Regions from separate parts of the Micromonospora sp. NPDC048871 genome, predicted to be linked through region 2. Evidence: riboswitches for the same ligand, from Rfam matches in the RefSeq annotation. Region 2 holds a riboswitch; each other region holds the start of a gene.
What was found. Region 2 has a riboswitch for cyclic di-AMP ahead of ACGFIK_RS16870 (C39 family peptidase). Riboswitches for the same ligand answer to the same signal wherever they lie in the genome.
Positions count from the first base shown of each region.

Region 1: another riboswitch for cyclic di-AMP. It lies ahead of ACGFIK_RS10180 (NlpC/P60 family protein); the one in region 2 lies ahead of ACGFIK_RS16870 (C39 family peptidase).
Region 3: another riboswitch for cyclic di-AMP. It lies ahead of ACGFIK_RS22170 (hypothetical protein); the one in region 2 lies ahead of ACGFIK_RS16870 (C39 family peptidase).

Region 1 covers NZ_JBICUM010000003.1:261,175-267,667, forward strand. The annotation lists gene ACGFIK_RS10155 (multicopper oxidase) at 1-327, shown strand, start outside; tRNA gene ACGFIK_RS10160 (tRNA-Gly) at 499-572, opposite strand; gene ACGFIK_RS10165 (zinc metalloprotease) at 787-1,803, shown strand; gene ACGFIK_RS10170 (pyridoxamine 5'-phosphate oxidase family protein) at 1,871-2,416, opposite strand; gene dcd (dCTP deaminase) at 2,492-3,070, shown strand; gene ACGFIK_RS10180 (NlpC/P60 family protein) at 3,073-4,059, opposite strand; cyclic di-AMP (ydaO/yuaA leader) riboswitch at 4,127-4,260, opposite strand; gene ACGFIK_RS10185 (NlpC/P60 family protein) at 4,434-5,432, opposite strand; gene ACGFIK_RS10190 ((Fe-S)-binding protein) at 5,701-6,493, opposite strand, start outside.
Region 2 covers NZ_JBICUM010000006.1:308,040-314,532, forward strand. The annotation lists gene ACGFIK_RS16855 (CDP-glycerol glycerophosphotransferase family protein) at 1-1,390, shown strand, start outside; gene ACGFIK_RS16860 (hypothetical protein) at 1,507-1,728, shown strand; gene ACGFIK_RS16865 (alpha/beta hydrolase) at 1,739-2,482, opposite strand; gene ACGFIK_RS16870 (C39 family peptidase) at 2,590-3,447, opposite strand; cyclic di-AMP (ydaO/yuaA leader) riboswitch at 3,676-3,817, opposite strand; gene ACGFIK_RS16875 (hypothetical protein) at 4,118-4,870, opposite strand; gene ACGFIK_RS16880 (hypothetical protein) at 5,128-5,544, opposite strand; gene ACGFIK_RS16885 (acyltransferase) at 5,646-6,493, opposite strand, start outside.
Region 3 covers NZ_JBICUM010000011.1:135,100-141,592, forward strand. The annotation lists gene ACGFIK_RS22145 (heavy metal translocating P-type ATPase) at 1-544, opposite strand, end outside; gene ACGFIK_RS22150 (hypothetical protein) at 556-1,506, opposite strand; gene ACGFIK_RS22155 (cation transporter) at 1,539-1,748, opposite strand; gene ACGFIK_RS22160 (metal-sensitive transcriptional regulator) at 1,870-2,166, shown strand; gene ACGFIK_RS22165 (YibE/F family protein) at 2,491-3,870, shown strand; cyclic di-AMP (ydaO/yuaA leader) riboswitch at 4,037-4,168, shown strand; gene ACGFIK_RS22170 (hypothetical protein) at 4,172-5,185, shown strand; gene ACGFIK_RS22175 (carbonic anhydrase) at 5,242-5,940, opposite strand; gene ACGFIK_RS22180 (MarR family winged helix-turn-helix transcriptional regulator) at 6,142-6,474, shown strand.

The sequences.
Region 1 (6,493 bases), on a different contig from region 2:
AACCAGCCGCCGAGCGCGCAGGAGAGCGGCTTCCTCGACACCGTGATCGCCCTGCCGGGTGAGATCACCCGGATCAAGGCTTTCTTCGATCTGCCCGGCCGCTACGTGTGGCACTGCCACATCCTGGAGCACGAGGACAACGAGATGATGCGGCCGTACCTCATCGGGTGGCCGAAGGGTGGGCCGGCTACTGGTGACGGTGGTCGCGCCAGTGGCCCCAACGTGGCGGGCGCCATCGCCGGAGCGGTGGGGCTGTCCGCCGCCGCCATCGGCGCTGCCGCGCTGGCGGCCACCTCACGGAAACCGGACACAGCCACCCCGATCTAGTCCCGGTGCATTCCGGGCCTTGCACTGCTCGCTGATCTCCTCGCGGACGGGCTCAGCGAGCAGTGCAAGAAGGGGCGGGATCGGGCACGTAGCGGGCACGGCAAGCCCAGGAGGTGACCGGAACGAATGAAGCCCAGGTCGGGAACATGTCCTGACCTGGGCTTCTGTACGTGGAGCGGGTGACGGGAATCGAACCCGCACTGTCAGCTTGGGAAGCTGATGTTCTGCCATTGAACTACACCCGCAAGCGGGACCACTGTACCTGAGTCGACCGGCCTGGTGCACCCAGGCACCCCGATCGTCCTCCGACCGCCGGGCCGACCCACGGACCGGCAAGAAGTTTCAGGCCGGCAACATATGCCCATTCTCAAATCTATCGATGGGTTGTAACGTCTGCCTCACGTTTTCCGCACGGCGCGACACAACCCCCCGGTCGCGTCGACAGAAAGAGGTGGGCTTATGGGACTCCGTCCCGTCCTGCTGCACCGGCGCCTCGCCGGTATCGCATCGACGTCGCTGGCCGTGACGCTCGGCCTGGTAACGGTCGGCGCGCTGCCGGCCGCCACCATCTCCGCCAGCCCGGCGATGGCCGCCGGGCACGCGCACGCGCACGCCGACGAGGAGTGCGCCGACCCGACCGGCAGTGCGGCCCGGGTCCGTGATGGCGGCGTCCTCGCGCACGACCCGAACGAGTTGACCAAGAGCCAGGTCCTCCAGCGGGAGGCCGAGTTCGCCGACCTGCTCCAGGAGCGGGCCAAGCGGGTCGGCCAGCGTTCCCTCGGCACCCAGGCCGCCGCCGCGTCGGTCACCATCCCGGTCGTGGTGCACGTGATCCGCAGGGACACCACCCGGGCCGGCGGAAACATCCCCGACTCGATGATCCAGTCTCAGATCAACGTGCTCAACCAGGCCTTCAGCGGGGCGTCCGGTGGGGCGGCGACCGCCTTCGCCTTCCAGTTGCAGAGCATCAACCGGGTCACCAACACCTCCTGGTACCCGATCCGGCAGGGCACCACCGCCGAGCGGCAGATGAAGACCCAGTTGCGGGTCGGCGGCAAGAACACCCTGAACATCTACCTGGGGGCGCTGAGCAACAACCTGCTCGGTTGGGCGACCTTCCCGCAGCGCACGCTCAACAGCATGGACGGGGTGGTGGTGCTGAGCGAGTCGCTGCCCGGCGGCACGGCCACCAACTACAACCAGGGCGACACCGGCACCCACGAGGTCGGTCACTGGCTGAACCTGTACCACACCTTCCAGGGCGGCTGCTCCGGCTCGGGTGACCAGGTCTCGGACACCCCGGCGGAGGCTTCCCCGGCCAGCGGCTGCCCGACCGGTCGGGACACCTGCTCCGCCCCGGGCCTCGACCCGATCACCAACTTCATGGACTACTCGTACGACTCCTGCATGTACCAGTTCACGGCGGGCCAGGCCAGCCGCATGATCAGCGCCTGGAACACCTACCGAGCCGCCTGACGCGAGCCCTTCGGCACGTACCGCCTCCGGTGCCGGTCCCGTTCGACGGGGCCGGCACCGGCTGGTGTCAGGCCGCGCAGCGGGCGCGGCGGGCGGAGTGGGCCGCCAGGGAGGCGGGCCGCTGGGCCTGGGGGGCGGTGGTCGCCGGGTCGAGCCAGACCTGGACGGCCGGCACCCCGCCGTGCTCGCCGGGCACCTCGGGGTTGGCGTGCCCACGGCGGCTGAGCATCGCCACCTCGATCGTGAACTCGAACAGCCGCCAGTCGACCTGGGGCGCGGCGCGGGCGGCGAGCGCCAGGCGGGCCACGGTGGCGTCGTCCGTCACCGGCCAGGCCCGACCGGCGAGGTATGCCTCGTCGTCGCTCTCCTCGGGCGGGAAGGAGTGCAGGGCGTAGCGCCCGTCGCGTTCCAGGTCACGCCGCTTCGGAGAGTCGATCACGAAGCAGTAGAGACCGTCATCGGTGATCACCGGGGAGACCGGGTGCACCCGGGGCCCGCCGTCGGGGCGGACCGTGGCCAGGTAGCCGAAGCCCGGGCCGTACTGCTGCATGAGGAGGCGGATCGCGTCGGCGAGTCGGGGCTCGTCGGCGGCGAAATCGGACCAGGAAGCCATGCCGACATCTTATCGAACATACGTTCTAGTCAGGTAGCGCGACACGCAGGTCAGCCATATCGGTATGGTGTGGCGATGCTGCTCTCCGACCGCGACCTGGTCTCCGAGATCAAGGCGGGCACCCTCGCGCTGGAGCCTTTCGAGCCCACCTTGGTGCAGCCCTCCAGCATCGACGTACGCCTGGACAAGTTGTTCCGGGTCTTCAACAACCACCTCTACACCCACATCGACCCGGCGACCCGGCAGGACGACCTGACCTCCCCGGTGGAGGTGCCCGACGGCGAGCCCTTCGTGCTGCACCCGGGCGAGTTCGTGCTCGCCTCCACCCTGGAGGTCATCTCCCTGGGTGACCAGCTCGCCGGTCGACTGGAGGGCAAGTCAAGCCTGGGTCGGCTGGGTCTGCTCACCCACTCCACCGCGGGCTTCATCGACCCCGGCTTCTCCGGGCACGTCACGCTGGAGCTGTCCAACGTGGCGAACCTGCCGATCACCCTCTGGCCCGGCATGAAGATCGGTCAGCTCTGCATCTTCCGGCTCTCCTCGCCGGCCGAGCACCCGTACGGGTCGGCCGTCTACGGTTCCCGCTACCAGGGCCAGCGCGGCCCGACCCCGAGCCGGGCCTGGCAGAACTGGCGCACCTGGCCGACCCGCTGACCTCAGCCGGGCCGACCGAAGCTGTGGACGGGGCTGCTCTCCATCCGTTTCATCTTCACCGGCTGACCGGCGCGGGAGGCGTGCACCACCCAGCCGTCGCCGACGTACATGCCGACATGGTGCAGATCCCGGTAGTAGAAGACCAGGTCACCCGGGCGTAGGGCGCTACGGGCTACCGACCGGGTCACCTGACGCTGCCGGGCCGCGTTGTGCGGCAGGGCCACCCCGGCCCGCGCCCACGCGGCGAGCATCAGACCGGAGCAGTCGTACGCGTAGGGTCCCTCAGCACCCCAGGAGTACGGCTTGCCGATCTGGGCGCAGGCGAACTTCACCGCCACCCCGGCCGCCCCGCCCGGATAGTCGGCCGGACAGGGCGCGGGCCGCAGCGGGCCGCCACCACCCCGGCCGTACGCCCGCAGTCGCAGCCGCTGCAACCGGTCGATCTCGGCGTCGATCTGGCGTCGCTTCCCCGCGAGTGCGACCTCCGTCCGGGTCAACTCGCCGATGGCCACGTCCAGCCGGGCCTTGGCGGCGGCGAGTTCGTCGCGTAGCGCGGCAGCCTGTCGTACGGCCTGCTGCTGGTGGTGGGCGTACCGGTCGAGCAGGCCGATCTGCTCCACGGCCTCGCCGGGGGATCTGCTGCCCAACAGCGCGTTGACGGCACCGACAGTGTCACCCATGTACGCCCGTGCCGCCAGGGCGCCTACCTGGCTCATCGCCTCGTCGACCTGGCGCTGGAGGGGGGCGATGCGGGCGGCCAGGGAGTCCGCCTCCCGGCGCTTGCCGGCCAGATCCTGCCGGGTGGCGTTGTGCCGTTCGATGAGTGGTTCCAGCCGGTTCCAGTCCGCGTCGATCCGGCGCTCGATGGCGTCGACGGACGGGTCGGCGTGGGCCGCCGTGGCGCCGCCGGTGAGGATGACGGCGGTCGCGGACAGGGCGGCTAGTGCGGTGGTGCAGCGGTACCAGTGAGATCGCGGCGCAGCCGTCACCGGGCCGGGCGTCATCGCCCGGGGGGACGGTGGCCGCGGGGCATGGTGTGCCACCGGGCTCCCAACTCCTTCTTCCCCATACCGCCTACCGGGTTAGCTGACGGGTTCGGGCGGGAAGGGGGCGCCCTACCGCGCGGATCGCGGATTCACCCCGGGTACCTGGGTCCCCGGCTCGCACAGGCGACTCGGCGGTGTCGGACCGTCACCGCCCCGGGTGGGCTGAACTGCCATCGGGCCGACAATTGCCCAGCTTAGGGACGACCTCCGTCGATACACAACAGATCCACGCCGTGACGCAGGGTGTCCAGATCCGACACAGAGCAGGGCCCCCGATCTCTTGACCGGGGGCCCTGCCGATGTTCCTGTGCGATCCCTCAGCCGGGTCGACGGAAGCCGGCGATCGGCATGGTGGTGATCGGAGAAACGTTCACCGGTTTACCCGCTCTGGGCGCGTGCACCATTTGATTGTTGCCCAGATAGAGGCCGACGTGACTGAGGTCACTGCGGAAGAAGACCAGATCGCCGGGGCGGGCTTCGGCCCGGGAGATGGCCTTGCCCTCGTTCCACTGCGCGCCGGTGAAGTGCGTCAGGTAGATGCCGGCGGCCTTGTACGCGTACTGGGTGAGGCCGGAGCAGTCGAACGAGTTCGGGCCGGTGGCACCCCAGACGTACGGCTTGCCGACCTGGGCGCAGGCCACCCGGATGGCGGTCCGGGCCGCCTCGCTGACCACCCCGTTGATGGTCGGGCAGTTGGTGGTCTTGACCGTGGTCACCGGCAGGGACCGCTCAAGCTGCTTGATCTTGGTGTCGATCTGCTTCTTCTTCGCCGCCAGCTGCTTTTCCTTGGTTTCCTGGTCGGCGATCAGCGCGTCGAGCTTGGCCTTCTGGTCGTCGTACTTCTTGCGGACCTTCATCACGCCCTCGAGCTGCTGCCGCTCGTACGCGGCCAGCCGCTCCAGCAGGGCCATCTGCTCGCCCAGCATGTCCGGCTTGGCGTTCAGCAGCACCGCCCCGAGTTCCTGGGAGGGCCCGTTGACGTAGTACCGGGAGGCCAGGTCGGCCACCCGGTTCATGGCCAGCTCGGCCTCCAGGGCCAGGGGCTGGATCTTCTTCTGCAGGTCGCTGGCCTTCTTGCGGTTGACCTTCAGCTGCGACCGCACCTTGTTGTACTGCTCGATGGTGGGCTCAAGCTGCTGCCACTGCTTGTCGATCTGGCGCTCGATCTCCTCCACGGAGGGTTCCGCGTACGCGGGGGCGGCGATCAGGCCGGCACCGACCGCGGCGGCGGCCACCAGCACGACCAGGCGGTGCGCAGCTCTCCGTAGGCCACCTGGACGACGCGGCCATCCGGGCACAGGACGATGGAGGGGCATGGTTGCCACCGACAGCGACTCCTTTGCAGCCGACCGCCGGGCGTCCCGCGAGCGGTTGAGGGGCGAGACAGACGACCCGCGGCGGTCGGTGCCCAACATTAGGGAAGGCGCGGTGTGGAATCAAGGCGACCAACGGTCGATTCACGTTTGCGCAACCAACCGCACACAAAGGGTGTCGATCATTTCGTTATAGTCACGCACGTCAATTAGAAAAATGAGGTACGGCGGGCCACATCGGCCCGCCGTACCTCGTACGGTCACGTGCTGGTCAGCCGGCGACCGGCTCGCTCTCCTCGACGCCCCGACCCTGCTCGGGCCGGACCGACCGCAGTAGGACGCTCGCCACATCGACCACCTCGACCTGCTCGCCGGCGCCCTTGCCGTTCACCCCGTCGGTGAGCATCGTCGAGCAGAACGGGCAGCCGACCGCGATGGTCCGCGCCCCGGTCGACATGGCCTCCTCGACCCGGTCCACGTTGATCCGCTTGCCGATCCGCTCCTCCATCCACATCCGGGCGCCACCGGCACCGCAGCAGAAGGAACGCTCACTGTTCCGCGGCATCTCGGTGATCTCGGCGCTTACCGCGCTACCCAGCACCTCGCGCGGCGGGGTGAAGATCCGGTTGTGCCGCCCCAGGTAGCACGGGTCGTGGTAGGTGACCCCGCCGTCGACCGGCTGCACCGGGGTGAGCTTGCCGGTGGCGACCAGGTGGGCCAGCAACTGGGTGTGGTGCACCACCTCGAACTCCCCGCCGAGCTGGCCGTACTCGTTGCCCAGGGTGTTGAAGCAGTGCGGGCAGGTCGCGACGATCTTGCGCTTGGCCTTCTCGCGGCCCTCGAAGGCCTCGTTGAGGGTCTCCACGTTCTGCTGGGCGAGCATCTGGAAGACGAACTCGTTGCCGATCCGGCGGGCCGGGTCACCCGAGCAGGTCTCGCCCTCACCGAGGATGGCGAAGGAGACCCCGGCCTCGTTCAGCAGGGTGGCCACCGCCCGGGTGGTCTTCTTGGCCCGGTCCTCGAAGGCACCGGCACAACCCACCCAGAACAGGTACTCGAAGTCC
Region 2 (6,493 bases):
CGAGGCGGGCAACCTGGAGCTGCTCGCGGCCAACCTTCCGGTACGCACCTGGGTACCCCGGATCACCGCCCGCCTGGGTGACATCGTGGCAGGCCTGCTGGCGGTGTTGGCCCTGGCCGCGATGGCGGGACTGCCCGCCACGGTGGCCCTGGCGGCCAGCCTGCTGGCCGGTGCCGCCGTGGGGGCGGTCGCCGGCAAGCTGGTCATGCGGCGACTGCGGCCCGGTGCCGGTGGCTCCCCGGTCACCCGGGAGCTGCGCCGGCGCCAGCCGGAGTTCCTGCTGTACTTCTCCGCTCCCCCCGGCTCGGAGTACCAGGTCACCATGTGGCTGCCGTACCTGGAGCGGATCGGTCGGCCCTTCGTGGTGATGTTGCGGGAGCCGGAGGCGTTGCCGGTCATCGCGGCGAAGACCACCGCCCCGGTGCTCTACTGCCCGACCCTGCGCAGCATGGACGAGGTGCTGGTGCCGAGCCTGCGGGTGGCCTTCTACGTCAACCACGGCGCCAAGAACAGCCACTGCCTGCGCTTCACCCAGCTGACCCATGTGCAGTTGCACCACGGCGACAGCGACAAGGCCTCCAGCGCCAACCCGGTGTCGGCGATCTTCGACCGGATCTTCGTAGCGGGCGAGGCCGCCATCGACCGGTACGCCCGGGCCGGGGTGGACATTCCGGCCGAAAAGTTCGTGGTTGTCGGCCGCCCCCAGGTCGAGGCCATCGAGGTGCGTACCGGCCCGGTCCGCCGCTTGCCGAACCCCACCGTGCTCTACACCCCCACCTGGACCGGGCACCACGCCGACGCCGACTACTGTTCGCTGCCGTTCGCCGAGACCCTGCTGACCCGGCTGCTCGACCGGGGGGCCACGGTGATCGTGCGACCCCACCCGTACACCGCCCACAACCCGGCCTCGGCCCGCCAGTTGGGGCGGCTGCACGACCTGCTGGCCGCCGACCGGACCCGCACCGGCCGCCCGCACCTGTTCGGTGCCGCCGCCGGGGCGTTGACCCTGGCCGAGTCGGTGAACCGCGCGGACGCCCTGATCTCCGACGTCTCTGGGGTGGTGTCCGACTGGCTGCACTCCGGCAAGCCGTACGCGGTCACCGACACCGGGGTCGACGGCGACCGGTTCCTCGAACGGTTCCCACTGGCCGCCGCCGGCTACGTACTGCGTCGGGACCTGACCGAGGTGGACGAGGTGCTGACCCGGCTGCTGGACACCGACCCCCTGGCCGAGGCCCGGTGGGCCACCCGCCGCCGATACCTCGGGGACTTCCCGACCGAGACGTACGCCGAGGGGTTCCTGACCGCCGCCCGGCGCGAGCTGGACCCGCACTGGGCCGCCCCGGCGCCCCGGTCCGCCAGCGACGCCCCGCTCTCCCCCGCCACCTGAGCGACCCCGCCACCTGAGCGACCCCGCCGCCGGGCATCGGCCCGACGGCGGTCGACTCATGGACACAGTGGACTCTGCCCGAGGGTCGCTCGCGGCCCTGTGCTCCAATCAGGGTCATGATTCTCCAGCGCGTCGTCGCCGTCGTTCTGCTGTTCTACTGCTTCGTGGGGATGGTCCTCTCGCGTGTCTACCCGTTCATGGACGACTGGTCCGAACTGGCGGAGACGGCGATCGCGATCAGCAGCGCAGTGGCAGGAGTGCTCGGGGTGGTCCTGTGGTTACGCAAGTCCCCTGAGCAGGCTTCCCCTGAGCAGGCCGGCGACGGCGAACGCCCCTGACCGCGACCGGTCAGCGTACGGCGTCGAGCAGCGCCAGTACGGCCGCCGGATCCTCGACATGGGCGTTGTGGCCGAGGCCGGGCAGGGTCACCACCGGAACCCCGTACTGCTTGAGCTGTGCCTCGGAAACCATCGGATCGTGCTCGCCCCGGGCCAGCAGCACCGGCGCCTCGATCCCGGCCAGCAGGGTGGTCAGGTCGGGCTCACCGACGCCGAAGGCGGCCGGATCCATCGCCAGCCGCCACCGGCCGTCCACCTGCCGCAGCCCGGCCGCCACCGCGGGATCATCCGGGCTCAGCAGGTCGGCCAGGCCGGCGACCCGCAGGTATCGTCGGGCCGCCTCGTCGCGGCTGTCGAACCAGGTGACCGGGCGGGCCGCGAGATCACCGGCGTGGGCCAGTTCCGCCGGGGACCAGACCGCCTTGATGCCGAGCCCGACCACCGCCTCGACCGTGAACGCCCGATTCGCGGCGGCCAACGCCAGACCGACCACCCCGCCGAGGGAGTGGCCCAGCACGATCACCCGATCGCCGGGGTGCAGGCCGGCGGCGACCTGGTCGGCCAGCCCGGCGAAGGAGTACCCCGCCAGCGGCGGCGACCCGCCGTGACCGGCCAGATCCGGCGCCATCCACCGGCCGGGCCAGCGCTCGCTCAGCAGCGGGGCCGAGGGTAGCCACACAGCACCGCTGGCACCCATTCCGTGCAGCAGCAACAGCATCGGCGAACCGTCCCGCCCGCCCGACTCGATGATCATGTCGGGCAGTCTGCCACCGCCCGCACCGGCTCGGCGAGAGCCACGACCGGGATACGACACCGGGCGCCGACCCCACAGGGGTCGGCGCCCGGTACGAAACAGGTCGATCAGGAGGAGTAGCCGCGGGTGGCGGCCCAGTTGGCCAGATCGATCGTGCTCAGCCAGTACGAGTAGTACGAGGGGTCGGCCGAGTCGGCGATCTTGACCATCCGGCCCTCGTCCTCGTAGCCGACCACGGCGACGTAGTGGCCACCCGGGAAGGAGTGCCAGCCCCCGGCGGTGTCCGTGACGCTGCCGGCGACGTTCACCACGACCCCCCGGCCGTCGGAGATGGCCGTGACGACATCGGCCTGAAGCTGATCCATCTGGGCCGGGGTGGCCGCGCCACCGGGAATCATCGTGGTCCGGTACGGGCTGCCCTTGACCATGGCGTTGAGGACCCGGGTGGTGTCCCGGGCCGAGTTGGTGCCCGAGTAGGTGGTGCCGAGCGCAGCGCCCAGGGTCTCCTGGTCCCGGTCGATGCCGGCGGCGCTGAGCGCGTTACGCACCGCTGCCGGGCCGCAGTACCACCCGTTGATCTGGGCCTGGTAGTCGTACGACAGCACCTTCTTCGCCGGGGCCTTCGGCGCGGCCTCCTCGCCGGCCAGGTCCGGGTCCGCCGAGGCGGCCTCCGGCGAGGCGGCGGCGCTGGACGGCGCGCTGCCGGGCTCCGCGCTCGGCGCGGCACTGCTCGGGGCGGCGCTGCTGGGGGCGGTGGCTACCCGGGCCAGGCCACGGGAGGCGGCCGGCTCCTCGCGCAACTCGGCCACCACGGCGGTGGTCTGCGTCTCGGCCGGGTCGTCGATCTGGGTGACCACGGCGCCGGCACCGGCGGCCAGGGCCAACGCCAGCGCCGAGGTGGCCACAAGCTGGTAGGGGCGTTCGGTGGCCAGCCGACGCAGCTGACGCTTGAGGGTGTGCTTCACGAATCCTCCACGGGCTCAGGGGTGGTGTGGCACAGCGGCTCCGGCCATCCGGTGGACACCCGGAGGCGGAGTACGGGGCGGTGCCGTTTCACGGGATGCGCCCGGGGATCGGGCGACTGCGGTGGGCCTGGGTCAGCGCGCGGACAGCGGACCGGCGAGCGCAGGCACCACGGGGCCGTGGAGGCGCAGGAATATCGGGGGGCGCTGATTGTGCTGCACGAGGAAAGGAGCTCCTTCCGACACCGCCGACCGGGTTAGCTGACGGATTCGGGCGGGAAGATCGCCCTACCGCGGGCCGTGGCTCGCGGATTCACCCCAGTGGTGCAGTGGGTCCCCGGTTCGTGAGATCACGATTGAGCGGGTCGGCGCGGCGTCGCCACTTGCGAACGGTGACCGCACCGGACGGGCCGACATTACTGTGCGTTACAGCTCCTGCCAAGGCCGCCCTGAGCTGCCTAAACCTTCTCGCAGCCTAAATTTTTCGGGTACCGGGGAACTGTCGTCGCTCAATGGGACTCCGGGTCAGGAGGGCACCGCCGGTCGACAACAGGACCCGAGGTTGGCAAAGCCCCGGAAATTACGCCCGGCATTCGATGTCTGCCCTCCGATGACCGATTCGGCGATGACTGTGACCGGGGTCACCGAATAAATGGGAAAAAGAGCCTCCGACTCAACCGGCCCGGGCCACCCGCCAGCGCGCCACGGCTCCCTGAGGGCCGAGGACGACCCGGGGTGAGGTCGGCAGCGGGTACGCCCGCGTCCGCTGCGCTGCGGCGTACGCCTCGGTCGACAGCGCCCGAGCCGCGTCGACGGCCAGTTCCGCGGCCCGCCAGGCCTCGCGCTCCTGCTGCCGAGCCGCCTGATAAGCCGCCTGACGCCCGTCGCGTACCACCCGGGCCAGGAAGATCTCCTGCTCGGCGGGGTGACGTCGGGGATCCCAACCGGCCCGGTGCGCCAGGGCGTCGGTGAGCTGCCGGGCCGACAGATCACCCCGCCAGTACGCCGTCATCGCGGCGTGGCGCAGCCAGCGTTCCCTGGCGGCGTACTCGGTGGGGGTGTGGGGCGTACCGGGGGTGGGCAGCGCGCCGGCGGCGGCCAGTCGTCGGGCGGCGGTCTCCGCCTCGTCGTACGCGGCCCAGGCCCGGTCGAGTTCCGTCTGGGCACGCTGCCACGCCTCCCGGCGGCGGGCGGCGTTCTGGGCGGCCCCCGCCGCGGCCACGGCCACCTCGCCGGCATAGCGCCGCAGGTCCACGGCGGCGGGATCCTCCTCGGAGGGGGCCGGGTCCCGGTCGGTCGAGGGGGCCGGTTCGGGTCGGGCCACCAGCACGGTGAGCACACCCAACGCGAGCACCAGCAGCACCGACCAGATGGCGGCGGCTCGGGGGACGTCGATCAGGAACTGGTAGAGAAGGGTCTGCTCCATGTCGGCACCTCGGGGAAGCTGATGTGGCGGTCTCGGCGGCGGGACCGGATCAGGCCAGCGGGTACACCCCGCGAACCCGTCCGCGAAAGGTCCTTGATCACTGCGACCCGTCGCGGACCTCCGGCCGGTACGGTCGGCGGCAGGGCCGACCCGGAGGCCCGGGCCGTCAAGGTCACTCCGGAGCCCCGGGCGATCTCCGGAGCACTACCGGCCCAGGCGGGCCAGGTCCGGGTGACCAGGGCGGTAAGGGCGCACGATCAGCGACGAGGTGGTGCGCGAGCGCAGCCCGGACCCGGGGTGACCACCGCTGGCGGCTGACCGTGGGCGGCCCTGATGATCGGGGCGGCTTCCGGCGGCAGCGGCAACGGCGACACCGGCGTCGTCGCGGGGCCCGCCTCCGGGCGGTCGTCGCCCCCGGGCCCCCACATCTCGACCGGCAGGGCGACAGCGGCGCACCCACCGGCGACCGAGGAGGCCGGGGCACCCTCGAAGGACCAGGTGGGGCCGGCCATGGTGGGCTGCCCGGCCGGACCGAGGTCCTCGATCGCCCCGGGGTGGGCGGGCATGGCCCAGACCCCGATGGTGAAGGCGGCGGCGACCGCGAACCCGGTCAGCAGTCGTACCACCCGGCGCGCAAACCACCACAGGGGACGGGTGGGAAGGACCGGGAGCACGGTGTCACGCTACCGCCGGCATCCGCAGCCCGCACCGCCGCCCGGCGTGTCGCCGCAAGGAACCTGATTCGGGTTGCCGGCCTGGTCGGCGGGCCAGGACCCTACCGTCCAGCATGGAGGTCGGCCGATGTCTCGGTGCCGGACGCAGTCTCGGCACGGGGGCCGGGCACCGCACCGGGCGTGGCCCCCGAGGCGGGCTTGGTGCCAGAGGCGGGCGCAGGCTCGGTGTCGGGCGTGGGGTCGGTGTCGGGCGTGGGGTCGGTGGCGCTGGGGCGGGCCGTGCGGCGGGGAGGCGCCAGGCGGCGCATCATCGGCTGTTCGACGAAGCGGTGTACCAGGGCGGCGAGGCCCAGGGTCAGCAGCAGGAAGCCGATCACCGCGGCCGGGCCCCACCAGCCGGGCAGACCGGTTCCCCAGTCTCCGGTGACCCGGAGAATCGTCATGATCACGAAGACGTGCACCAGGTAGAAGGCGAAGGACACCTCCCCCAGCCAGACCATCGGGCGCGAGCGCAGGGGCGAGCGCAGGCCCCGCACATCGGCGTCCGCCGCGGCGGCGATGAGCACCACGTACGCCGACGACAGCAGCGCCGCCCAGAACTCGGCCGGAATCCACTGCGCGGCGACCACCCAGGTGACCACGAAGATGAGGCTCGCCAGGGGCAGGCCGGGACCCCGCCAGCGGCCCCGCAGCATGAGCTCGGCTGCGGCCACCCCCATCCAGAACTCCAGCGAGCGGACCAGCGGGAACACCTGGGTGAACCACCACCGACTTTGCTCCGGCACCAGGGTCTGCGCGGGCCACAGCGCCAGGATCAGCAGCGGTACGGCGATCACCACCGCCCACAGCAGCCAGGGGCGGGCCCGCCGCACCAGGGGCAGGGCCAGCGGCAGGCACAGATAGAAGAAGAGTTCGCAGGACAGTGACCAACTGACGTTGTTGACGCTGT
Region 3 (6,493 bases), on a different contig from region 2:
TGCCGAGGAACAAGGCCCACACCGACCAGCCGAAGGCGGCCAGGGTGCCCACCGAGACCAGGGTGTCCATGGTCGCGGCGCCGTGTCGCAGGTTGACCAGGGCGGCCCGGTGGAACGGCAGCCCGCCGTAGACCACGACCGGGGCGGCCAGCACCAGGGACAGCCACTGCCAGTAGGTGAACTGCCAGGCCGGCACCATGGCCAGCACGATCACCGGCACGGCCAGCGCCACCGAGACCCACAGTCGGGTACGCAGACTCCGCAGCTCGTCCACCGGCTCCTCGCCGGTGGCTTCCGCGGCGGGCGGCTCGGGCAGCCTGGCCTGGTAGCCGGTCTTCTCCACCGTGGCGATCAGGTCCTGCGGGGTCAGCGACTCCGGGTAGGAGACGCTGGCCTTCTCGGTGGCGTAGTTGACGCTGGCCTGCACCCCCTCCAGCCGGTTCAGCTTCTTCTCGATGCGGGCGGCGCACGCGGCGCAGGTCATCCCACCGATCGACAGCTCGATCTGGTTGGTCGCGGTGGGCAGCGGGCTGCTGGTGGTCATCGCTGGTCCCGTCAGTTGTGCTCGTGTCCGGGGGTGCCGTGCTCGTCGGCGATGAGGCCCCCCGGGCTGGGGATGGCGCCCGGGTCACCGACGTGCACGGTGAACTCGGCGGTGCGTACCACCCCGTCGTGGCGGAAGTCGAGGTAGAGCCGGTACGCCCCGGCCGAGGGGAACTCGGCGCCGAAGCGCACCTGGGGCCCGGGTGCCGTCCGTCCGTCTCCCGGCTGACCCTCGGGGTGCACGTGCAGGTAGGCCAGGTCCCCCTGGCGCAGTGCGACCAGGTGGCCGAAGGCTCCCAGATGCGGTTCGAGATTCCGGACCGGCACCCCGTCCCGGCTGACGGTGAAGGTCAGGGTGGTGTTGCCGCCCGGCTGGGGGGTGCCGTGGAAGTCGACGGTGTAGTCGTGGACCCGGGTGCTGCCGGCCGGGGCGGGCAGGGGCTGCTCGGTCAACTCCCCCGGCACGGTCAGGTCCACCCCGAGGGTCAGGGCCTCGCCGCCGGTCGGGGTGAAGTCGGCGAAGGCCCGCCACACCCCGGGGGAACTCAACGGCGAGGCGACCCGCCAGGTGCCGTCGGCGGCCATCTCCGGGTGCACGTGCTGGAAGCCGCCGAGATCCCGCCGGGCGACGATCAGGTGCATCGGCTTGTCGTGGTTCACCTCGTACCGGGTCACCGGCTTCCCGTCAGGGCCGGTGACCCGGAAGGCGAACTCGCCCTCGGGGGCGGCGACCGGCACCAGGGTGTAGCCCCGGTCGGAGACGAGCAGCCCGCCCGGCAGGTGCCCACCGGGATCCGGGGTGTCGTGGCCGGGTGCGGTCGTGTCGTGCGAGCCGTCGCCCGCCTGGTGGCCCTCGGCGACGATCGGGGCGGGCGGGTCGGTCAGCTGACCTACCCCGTAGGCCGCGCCGAACACCGCCACCAGACCTAGCGCGAAGCCGGTCAGCTTCGTCGCTGTGTTCATGGTCGCACCTCGGGTTTCCGCCGTCGGTCGCCTCAGGCGCCGACCAGTTCGTATCCGGCCTCGTCGACGGCCGCGCGGACCGCCTCGTCGTCCAGCGGCTGTTCGCTGGTGACCTTGACCTGGCCGGTGGCCAGGTCGACCGCTACCTCGGTGACCCCGGGCAGCGCGGTGACCTCGGCGCTGACCGCGCCGACGCAGTGTCCGCAGGTCATGCCCTGCACCTGGTACGTCGTGGTGACCATGGAACTCTCCTCCTCCGCCTGACCCGGCCGAGAGGCGGCCGGCGTCTTGAAGAATACCCACGGGGGGTATCTCCAACGCCGACCCTAACATACCCCCCGGGGGTAGGTTATCCTCGTTGTCATGACCACACCCGCGCCGATCCGTGGCTACACCGCCAGCAAGGACCAACTGCTAGCCCGGCTTCGCCGGGTCGAGGGTCAGGTACGCGGCGTCGAGAAGATGGTCGACGAGGATCGCTACTGCATCGACGTGCTGACCCAGATCTCCGCCATCCAGGCGGCACTGGACAAGGTCGCCCTGGGCCTGCTCGACGGGCACGCCCGGCACTGCATGCACACCGGCGCAGTCGAGGGCCGCGCCGACGAGATGGCCACCGAGATGATGGCCGCCGTGGGCCGCCTGATGAAGCGGGGCTGAACGCCACCACGACACCCAGGTCGCCGGCCGCGAACCGCCGAGGAACGGGCGCGGCCTGCGATCCGATCCCGGGCTGGCTACGATTCCCAGACGATGGTCTGCCGACATCCGGGCCCACCGGCCTGCGTCCGCCACCGGCGGCGCACCCGCATCCGCCGCCACTGTCCGGCGGCCGGTCAGAGCCCACCCCGGCAATCACCGTACGCAGCGGGTCCGCCACATTCCGGCCACCTCGGCCGCCCACCGCGACAGTCGTACGACCGGGCTGAACCGACTCGCCCGCCGACACGTACTCCGCTGAAGAGATCGTTGGGAGACTAGCGAATGGGCGCCGATCACAGCCGGACCGCTCCGCCCACCCCGCCCGGGGTGCGGCGGATCCTCATCGTGACGGTCGTCCCCCTCTTCCTCGTCACGTTGATCGCCGCCCTGGTGCTCTGGCCCCGCGACGCCCCCCGCCCGGAGGCCGCCGACGACCTGCCCCGCTACCAGGGCACGGTCACCCGGGTGGTCACCGAACCCTGCCCGCCCAACCCCACCGTGCCGGAGGGCACCCCGACCACCGGCGGGGGTCCCTGCGGCACCGTCACGGTGCAGGTCCAGGACGGCCCGGACGCCGGTCAGCAGGTCGACACCCCCATCCCGGCCGGGCCGGGCGCCCCCTCGGTGGACGTCGGCGACGAGGTCATCCTGGTCTCGCTGATCGACCCGGAGGACCCCTCGATCAGCAACTACAACATCGCCGAGCACCAGCGGGGGATGCCCCTGATCTGGCTGGGGGTGCTCTTCGCCGCCGCCATCGTGGCCTTCGGGCGGCTGCGCGGGCTGGCGGCCCTGGCCGGGCTGGGGGCCAGCTTCGCCATCCTGCTCACCTTCGTACTGCCGGGCATCAGCGCCGGCCAGCCGCCCCTGGTGGTGGCCATCGTCGGCGCCGCGTTGATCATGTTCGTGGTGCTGTACCTGACCCACGGGGTGTCCGCGCAGACCTCGGTGGCCGTACTCGGCACCCTCGGCGCCCTGGTGCTCACCGGGCTGCTCGGTCTGGCCGCCACGAACGCCACCCACCTGACGGGGTTCGGCAGCGAGGACGCCACCACCCTGTCGATGTTCCGGGGCGATGTCGACCTGCACGGCCTGCTGCTGGCCGGCATCATCATCGGTTCGCTGGGGGTCCTCGACGACGTCACCGTCACCCAGGCCGCGGCGGTCACCGAGTTGGCCCACGCCAACCCCAACCTGTCCCGCCGCCAGCTGTACCGCTCGGCCACCCGGGTGGGCCGGGCCCACATCGCCTCGGTGGTGAACACCATCGTCCTGGCGTACGCCGGTGCCTCGCTGCCCCTGCTGCTCCTGCTGACGGCCGACTCCCGCGCCCTGGGGCAGATCCTCACCAGCGAGTTCCTGGCCCAGGAGATCGTCCGCAGTGTGGTGGCCACCCTGGGGCTGATCGCCGCCGTACCCCTGACCACCGCCCTGGCCACGGTGGTGACCACCGCCGGTCGGCAGCGCGCCGGGACGGACCTCGCGGCCCCCGCCCCCGACGAGGTGGCCGCCGTCGGCGAAGGCCGCCCCCGGGTCCCCCGGCCGGCTACGGACCGGGCCGAGGCCCTGCAGGCTCTCAGCGATCCGCGTACCCGTCACACACCCCCCGCCACCCGTTCGGAGTGGCCCGAACCGGACAGGAGCACCGACACCCCATGGTGACACTGCTCAACGTGAGCACGCCGACCACATCGGTCGCTATGCGTGGCGCTCGTCACCCATTGCGATTACGAAATGACGTATCTCGCCGGGTTCGGTACGTAGAAGCCCAGACGGACTCTCGGGTAACCTCACTGCCGGTCACCGCCGAAGGCGCGCACCGGCGCCTGCGGTGCCACCGCCCAATCGCCGCCAGGCGAGCCGGGGACCCAGGTACCTGGGGTGAATCCGCGAAAGCGGTAGGGGCCACTTCCGTCCCGAACCCGTCAGCTAACCCGGTCGGCGGTCGATGGAAGGGAAGACAGTGACGGCACCCCTACGCCGCTGGTTGACGCCCGTGGTGGCCGTGTTCGCCGCGTTCGCCGTCTTCGCCGGCCCCCTGCCGGCGACGGCTGCGCCGAACGCCCCCAAACCAGCCGGTCACGACGACGATCCGCCGATGCTCAACGAGTTGATCGAGGCGACCAACCGGGACTACACCAAGGCCAAGTCGAAGCTGGAGAAGTCCAAGAAGAAGCAGCTCAAGCTGGCCGTCGAACTCCGCCGCGCCGAGGCCGACCTGGACGCCCTTGCCCCACAGGTCGCCGAGATCGCCACCCAGTCGTACCGGACCGGGCGGGTCGGCGCGATCGCCATGCTGTTGCAGACCAACGCGCCGGACTCCTTCATCCACCGGGCCTCCGCCCTGGACGAGCTGAACCTGGTCAACAGCAAGAAGCTGGCCGAGGTCAACGCGGTCAAGCGCCGCGCCGAGACGGCCAAGCTGGCGCTCGACGCCGAGGTACGCGAGCAGCAGAAGCTGACCAACGACATGGCCCGCAAGAAGAGCGACGCGGAGAAGTCCCTCCGGCTGGTCGGTGGGGTCGGCCTCACCGGTGGCCTGGTGGCCGCTACCTCCCCGGTGGCCCGCCCCGGCCCCAACCGGTCCTCCGACGGCGGCTGGAAGCCCGAGTCGTGCAACCAGGACGACCCGACCACCTCGGGCTGCATCACCGCGCGCACCCTGCACATGTACAAGGAGGTCAAGCGGGCTGGGTTCAACCGGTTCGTCGGCTGCTACCGCCCGGGTGACAAGTGGGAGCACCCCAAGGGCCGGGCCTGTGACTGGTCGTTGCAGAACAGCGGTTTCCGCCCCTGGTACAACAACGACACCCGGATCTACGGCAACAACCTGGCCGCCTTCCTGGTCCGTAACGCCGACCGGCTGGGTGTCTACTACGTGATCTGGAACCGGCAGATCTGGTTCCCGGCGACCGGATGGAGTTCCTACAGCGGCCCGTCGAACCACACCGACCACGTACACGTCTCGATGCTCTAGCGTCTCCGGCACCGCTTCGAGGGCCGTCCCGCCGGCTGGCAGGACGGCCCTCGTCGTCAGGCGGCGAGGGCGGCGGTGGCAACCAGGTCGGCGGGCTCCGCGGCCACCGCCCGGGCCTCCCCGGCGGCCAGCCGGTACGACATGCCGACCACCGCGCAGCGCCCGGCGGACACCTCGGCGGCCAGGGTGGTGGAGGCCTCCAGCATCGCCGTCACGGTCTGCGCGATGTGGATGTCGACGATCTGGTTCAGGTCCTCCACCCCGGCGGCCTCCGCCCGGCGCAGGCTGGGCACCACGGCGTCCACCACCGCGCCCAGGTGCCCGGCGGGGGTGCTGCCGGTGGCCAGGGCCGCCCGGGCCGCCTGCACGGCACCGCACGAGTCGTGCCCGAGCACCACCACCAACGGCGTACGCAGGACGGCCACCGCGTACTCGACACTGCCCAGCACCTCGGGGCCGATGGTGTGCCCGGCGGTACGGACCACGAAGAGGTCCCCCAGCCCACGATCAAAGATGATCTCGGCGGCCAGTCGGGAGTCCGAGCAGCCCACGATCACCGCGAAGGGATGCTGCTCGGCCGCCACGGCGGCCCGCCGCCCGGCGTTCTGATTCGGATGCCACGGGGTGTCGGTGACGAACCGCCGGTTGCCGGCGATCAGCTCGGCCAGCGCCCGCTGCGGGGCACCCGGAAGATCCGCAGTGAGCAGTTCACGCTCCAGCCCTGGGTGTGTTCCGATCGCTCCGGGTCGACTCATCCGGCGTCTCCTCGCTGCTCATGGGATGCCTGGTCACCCCGGCCGACGCTGGTCGCGGGCTGCTCCAACCGTCACACGCACTGCAAGCCGCGTCAAGCAATGCGTGATATGCATTTCAGGTATCGCCGAACACTTGCCTTCGCGCAGGTCAGGGTGCTCGGGCCGGACGGCGTGGCCCGGAGAAGCCGAAAGGCCCATACGATGGGCGGCATGGCAACCACCGGCGAGCGGGAGAACGCCCGTAACTGGACTTTTCTCACCAATCATGCTCATGTGCTGCTCGCCATCGCCCGCAACCCCACTGCCCGGTTACGGGACGTCGCCGACGAGGTGGGGGTGACCGAGCGGGCCGCCCAGGCCATCGTCGCCGACCTGGAGGCCGGGGGTTACCTGCACCGCACCCGGGTCGGGCGACGCAACGAGTACACCCTCAACCCGGCCGGCCGGTTCCGTCACCCCGCCGAGGCCGATCGACAGGTCGGCGACCTGCTGGCGTTGTTCACCAAGGAGCCGGTGGCCGGCCCCACCCCCTGACAGCTGTGCGGCCCCGGCG